DNA from 2 places in the Pradoshia sp. Z4_20 genome. Region 1 is predicted to be linked to the other one. Evidence: riboswitches for the same ligand, from Rfam matches in the RefSeq annotation. Region 1 holds a riboswitch; the other holds the start of a gene.

Region 1 (3,428 bases):
TGATGGGTACAAAAGAAATTACCTCATTTTTCAAAAGGAAGACAAAAGGAGGCATGAAGGATGCAAACCACCAAACCACTGCTTAAGGTTGACCAAATTGGAATTCATTTCGGAGGGTTAAAGGCTGTAGCAGATGTATCTATGGAGCTGTATCCCGGTGAACTGTGCGGCTTAATAGGACCGAATGGAGCAGGGAAAACCACCTTTTTCAACCTTTTAACTGGTGTGTACGTACCATCAGAAGGAACCATTCATTTAAACGACGATAAGCTTAACAAATTACCGCCTTATAAAATTACAAGAAAGGGAATTAGCAGGACATTCCAAAATATTCGCTTGTTTGGAGATTTATCTGTCATAGATAATGTCAAAGTTGCTTATCATTCACAGGCTAAACATTCTATGCTCAGTTCAATTATACGAATGCCTAATCATTTTTCGGGAGAATTGGAAATGGACCAAAAGGCTGTAGATTTCCTGAAAATATTTAATCTGGATTCTTATCGTGATGAAAAGGCCAAGAATCTTCCATATGGAATGCAACGCAGACTTGAAATAGCCAGAGCCCTAGCAACGGGTCCGCGGTTACTGCTGCTGGATGAACCGGCAGCGGGTATGAATCCGAAGGAAACAAGTCAGCTGATGGAGTTAATCAGCTTAATACGTGAAAAATTTGATTTAACTGTACTTTTGATTGAGCATGATATGCAGCTTGTGATGGGGGTATGTGAACGTATTTATGTACTTGATCATGGACAATTAATCGCACACGGTACACCGGATGAAGTCCGCAATAATCCTAAGGTTATAGAGGCTTATCTTGGCGAGGAGGTTTCCTGATGCTGAAGGTTGAAGATATTAACGTTTACTATGGAAATATTCAGGCATTAAAAGGTGTCTCTTTTCATATTGACGAAGGGGAAATTGTTACCTTAATCGGTGCAAATGGGGCTGGAAAAAGTACACTACTTAAAACTGTTTCAGGTTTACTTAAACCGAAGCAGGGTCAAATCATGTATCAGGGTAAATCCATAGGTGGAAAAGCAGCTCAAGTGATTGTAAAGCAGGGAATCTCACATGTACCAGAAGGACGGCGGGTTTTTGCCAATATGACAGTGGAAGAAAATTTACAGCTTGGTGCTTATTTACGTAGGGATCGAGCTGGGATTAAAGAGGATATGGAGAAGGTATTTGATCTTTTTCCAAGGATGAACGAACGTCTTAAACAGCCGGCAGGAACATTGTCAGGTGGAGAACAACAAATGCTCGCAATGGGAAGGGCATTAATGGCTAAGCCCAAATTGCTTTTACTCGATGAACCTTCCATGGGATTGGCTCCACTACTGGTTAAAACAATTTTCCGCATAATTGAAGAAATAAATAATGCGGGAACAACTATTCTTTTAGTTGAACAAAATGCTAATTTGGCACTATCGATTGCCAACCGTGCCTATGTAGTGGAGACCGGCAAAATCGTCCTCTCGGGTTCGGCAGATGAGTTAACCTCAAGTGAAAAAGTAAAGATGGCCTATCTTGGCGGACATTAAAGGTGAATCACTCCTCTGTAAACTTTTACAGGGGAGTTTTAGTTTTGTGTGGGTTACAGGAACGAGAGGATTGGATTAATTAGCCTAACATGTTATCGATCGGGTTACTCGTTAAGCAATTGAGTCAGGCTTCATCCTAATAATTAATCAGATAATTGTAAAAAAATACACATCTATTCCACATTGTGAACAGGAATGTAATCTGTTATATTAGAATAACAATTAGATAGTACCTTATCATTCCGATGGGGTAGAGGCGCAGGATTCAAGAGTAAGCTATGTGAGGATGACAACAGAGAGCATAGCCGAAAGGGGAAACTGCCGAAGCAAGTTGATTAGTCAGAAATGAATTTGCTGGGGTTGTTTTAAATAAAAGCAACACTGTCATTATAAGAGGTTCTTATAATGAGGAGCTACAGGTCGTGATGGAGAAAGAAAAGCTGATACAGGGCTGCGGTAGATATTTCTCTATTGCAGCCCTTCTTTATTTTCTTTTGCATAAAAGGTAAGAGCGCAAGGGTCAGCACTCACGACGAGTTCCCCTTATTTATTTGGAGGAGGAAAAAAGGAATGGAGTCGACAGTTTATACGCTTATTCCCCCACTATTGGCAATTCTAATGGTGGCTATAACAAGGAAGGTTTTGCTTTCACTTGGTGTGGGGATTGTAGCATCAGCTTTAATGCTTGCTGATTTTAATATTGGTGAGACATGTGTCCTTATATGGGAAGCAGTAAAAGGAATCTTTATATCAGATGGATCACTCAATGTATCCAATATATATATTATTTTATTTTTGCTCATCCTTGGCATCATTACGGCTTTCATTTCAATTTCCGGTGGGAGCCGTGCTTTTGGTGAATGGGCGATGAAGCATGTTAAAACAAGAGTTGGGGCTCAGCTGGTAGCTGCCTTGCTTGGAATACTCATCTTTATTGATGATTATTTTAATGCTCTGGCGGTTGGTCAAGTATCACGTCCGATTACAGATAGACATCAAATACCGAGAGCGAAGCTTGCCTATTTGATTGATTCTACCTCAGCTCCCATCTGTGTAATCATGCCAGTATCCAGTTGGGGGGCTTATATTATTGCACTGATTGGAGGAATTTTCATCACTCATGGGGTGACAGAATACAGTTCCTTATCAGCGTTCATTCAAATGATTCCAATGAATTTTTATGCGATTGCGGCGTTGGCAATGGTGTTCATTGTGATCTATCGAAATTGGAATATTGGTTCGATGAAAGTACATGAGGATAGAGCGGTAAAAGAAGGTATTCTTTATAATCCATCCAAGACAGTTCCAGGTGAATTAAAAGAAGATTTACCGAGAAGTACAACTGGAAGGGTTGGAGATTTGGTAATCCCCATTGTAACTCTTATTGTAGGTACAGTGGCTGCGATGCTTTGGACAGGTTATCAGGCAGTTTCTGGACATGCAACACTTCTCACCATTTTTGAAAATACTAATGTCACTAAATCATTGGTTCTGGGTGGTACAATCGGAATTATTGTAACGTTTATTATGTTTTTACGACAAGTTTTTATTTTGCATGGAATTTCTTTAAAGGTTTTCACAGTAGGAGTAAAACACGGAATCGGCTCCATGCTGCCAGCGGTTTATATTTTATTATTTGCCTGGACAATCGTTGATTTAATCGGCAGGCTTGGAACGGGCCAGTATTTGGCTGGACTTGTACAGGATTTAAACTTAAATGTATCCTTTCTGCCATTACTTTTATTTTTAATAGCCGGATTGATGACATTTGCTACGGGTACCTCATGGGGATCATTTGGTATACTGCTCCCGATTGCAGGAGAAATCACGGCAGCAACAGATATTTCGATGATATTGCCGGCAATGGCGGCTGTATTGGCT
Region 2 (3,428 bases), on a different contig from region 1:
GCTTTTAGGGAAGTGAGGGAAGATAGATGTTTTATATAGGAGTTGATATAGGAACCACGAGTACAAAGGCTGTATTATTTTCGGGAGACGCATCTGTGCTCAGCACCTATCATGTAGAGTACCCATTATATAGCCCGACTCCACTTACAGCAGAGCAGAATCCTGATGAGATCTTTCATGCTGTACTTAATGCAATAAGAGGAGTAATGGTCCAAAGCCAAATAAATCCTGATGAACTGTCGTTAGTATCCTTTAGCTCGGCTATGCACAGCGTAATTGCGGTTGAGGAAAATGGAAATCCATTAACTCAATGCATTACATGGGCTGACAGCCGTTCAAAGAAGTGGTCCGACTATATTAAAAATGAGAGGAATGGACAAGAAATTTATCGGAGAACTGGAACGCCAATCCATCCAATGTCTCCTCTTACAAAAATCACCTGGTTGATGAATGATTATCCCGAATTAGCGGGTAGGACATATAAATTCATTTCCATTAAAGAATATGTTTTTTATAAATTATTTGGGCAATATGTGATTGATTATTCGGTTGCTTCAGCAACAGGAATGTTTCATCTTAAAAATTTAGAATGGGATTCTGAGGCATTGGCAATCGCGGGTATTACAGAGACCCATTTGTCTAAACCAGTACCAACTACATATTATTTATCTGGCATGGACTCCGTCTATGCTGCGGATATGGGGCTGTTGCCGGATACTCCATTTGTAATAGGAGCCAGTGATGGCGTTCTCTCCAATCTGGGTGTCAATGCGATTGATCCAGGGATTGTAGCAGTCACGATTGGAACGAGCGGAGCCATTCGTACGGTAACAGATAGGCCGATTACGGATGAAAAGGGCCGAATTTTTTGTTATGCATTGACGGATAAGCATTGGGTGATTGGCGGACCAGTTAATAATGGAGGTATGACTTTTAGATGGCTAAGAGATGAGCTGGCTTCAGCGGAAGTAGAAACAGCTAAACGCCTCGGAATTGACTCATATGAAGTACTCACCAAGATAGCATCAAAAGTAGCGCCGGGGGCAGATGGACTACTATTCCACCCATATTTAGCTGGAGAGAGAGCGCCCATTTGGAACCCTGATGCCAGAGGATCGTTCTTTGGCTTGGGACTTCATCATAAAAAGGAACATATGGTCAGAGCGGTGCTTGAAGGAGTCATTTTTAATCTCTATACAGTCTTATTAGCTTTGCAGGAATTGATAGGTGTGCCAAGTAAAATCAGGGCAACGGGGGGATTTGCGCGCTCAGAGTTATGGAGGCAAATGCTTGCGGATATTTTTAATCAGGAAGTAGATGTGCCAGAAAGCTTTGAAAGCTCTTGTTTAGGAGCAGTTGTACTCGGCAGATATGCACTCGGTGAAATTGAAGACCTATCCGTTGTATCAAATTATGTGGGAACTACACATGTCCATACGCCGGTTAAAGCAAATGTAGAAAGATACGAGGAATTACTGCCAATTTACATCAATATATACAGAAAATTGGAGACTGAATATAGCAGTATAGCAGCTTTCCAAAACAAATGGATTAATCATAAATAAGTTGATTTGAAAATAACATTGTCGAATAATATTGACAGCATTCGCGTTTTCACTGTATCCTTTATACAGGAATAATTTAATTTAATACAAATCCTCATCGGACTAAAAGATGAGGTAGAGGTCGCAGATTTTATTAGTAAACTAAAAAGAGAGCCGGAAAGCTTGCTGACTTTAGTTGAAAGGAAAATCTGCCGAAGCGCTCTTTTTTTCCGAAGAGAGCAGCTGGGACTGTATCCGAATAGGTGCAGGACTGTCATGGTCTATATACATCGCGATATGTATATAGACCATGGAGAACTATCCATTTATTGTCTGGTGTGGCTAATCATAAAATGTTGCACACCTTAACAATAAGGTGTGTTTTTTATTTAGTTTATTTACACAGAAATGGATAATTCAAAAATAGAGAGTAACATGACAGCTTTGGAAGGGGAATTATCGTGCACAATAAGAAGCAACTGGGTTTTTGGATTTTAACGGCATTTGTAGTCGGCAATATGGTTGGGTCTGGTATTTTTATGTTGCCGCGTACGCTGGCAGAAGTAGCTAGTCCTGCCGGAGTAATTATGGCATGGGGATTAACAGGATTGGGTGTACTAACTATTGCGCTGGTTTTTGGGAATCTGGCTGTTCGTAAGCCACATTTAACAGGTGGCCCTCAGATTTATGCTAAGGAATTGTTCAAGGAAAATTCTTTAGCCTCAAGATTATCCGGGTTTATGTCTACATGGGGATACTGGATTGGTAATTTTGCAGGTAATATTGCCATCATCACTACGTTTGCAGGGTATTTATCTACCTTCTTCCCAAGTTTGACTAGTACGGCTGAATTGTTCAGTATAGGGAATTTTAGTCTAAAAGTTGGCAATGCTTTAACATTCCTTGTCTGCACAATCATGCTCTGGGGCGTTCATTTCTTTATTATGCGAGGCATAGAGAATGCTGGTAAATTAAACTTTGTGGCGACTGCGGCAAAAGTACTTGGATTTGGATTATTCATTGTAATTGGGCTATTTGCCTTTGAACAATCTAATATTGTACCGTTTGCGGAAACTCGTATAATTGATGGTGAGAGTCGGGGATTACTCAGCCAGGTAAATTTTGCTGCCGTCTCAACCTTATGGGCTTTTGTAGGGGTTGAATCTGCTGTTGTATTCGCATCAAGGGCGAAGAGAAAGGCAGATGTAAAGAGAGCGACCATTTTAGGGCTATTGATTGCCCTGGCTATCTATATGGGAATCAGTACACTTGTTATGGGATTATTAACACAGGATGCACTTATCCATTCAGAAAAACCATTAATCGATGCAATTGAAACGGTGCTGGGACCTGTTGGTGGGAAAGCATTGGCGGTCATTGGATTGATCAGTTTATTTGGTTCAACAATTGGCTGGATCTTGTTAAGCGCTGAAATCCCGTATCAGGCAGCAAAACAAGGTTTATTTATCCCTAAGTTTTTACAGGTCAATAAGCGTGGGATTCCTAATTTCTCTATGATTGTTTCAAATGGTTTAGGTCAATTATTTATTTTCTCAACTATTTCAAATTCAATTGCTCATGCATTTGACTTTATTATTTATATCGCGACACTTTCTTATTTAGTGCCATATTTAATTTCCTCCTCATTCCAACTGAAATTAGTTTGGACTGGCGAGACATATAAATCTGATGAAATGCGTTCACGAATTATTGATGGTACCATAGCCATATTGGCGACGGCATATTCCATTTGGGTGATCATCAAAGGAACGGCTGATTTAAAAACATTTATTTTCGGTGTTATCCTTCTGGCAAGCGGAATCCTATTCTATCGTTTACTGCCTAAAAATATGGAGGAAGTTAAACAACACGAGAACTATTATT

What was found. Region 1 has a riboswitch for lysine ahead of AC4BHP_RS11185 (Na+/H+ antiporter NhaC family protein). Riboswitches for the same ligand answer to the same signal wherever they lie in the genome.
Region 2: linked by a shared signal. The riboswitch ahead of AC4BHP_RS08805 (amino acid permease) and the one ahead of AC4BHP_RS11185 (Na+/H+ antiporter NhaC family protein) in region 1 are both predicted to bind lysine.

Annotation. Positions count from the first base shown of each region.
Region 1 covers NZ_JBZAJD010000003.1:223,611-227,038, reverse strand. The annotation lists gene AC4BHP_RS11200 (branched-chain amino acid ABC transporter permease) at 1-86, shown strand, start outside; gene AC4BHP_RS11195 (ABC transporter ATP-binding protein) at 61-840, shown strand; gene AC4BHP_RS11190 (ABC transporter ATP-binding protein) at 840-1,547, shown strand; lysine riboswitch at 1,791-1,971, shown strand; gene AC4BHP_RS11185 (Na+/H+ antiporter NhaC family protein) at 2,118-3,428, shown strand, end outside.
Region 2 covers NZ_JBZAJD010000002.1:584,893-588,320, reverse strand. The annotation lists gene gntK (gluconokinase) at 27-1,565, shown strand; lysine riboswitch at 1,673-1,873, shown strand; gene AC4BHP_RS08805 (amino acid permease) at 2,006-3,428, shown strand, end outside.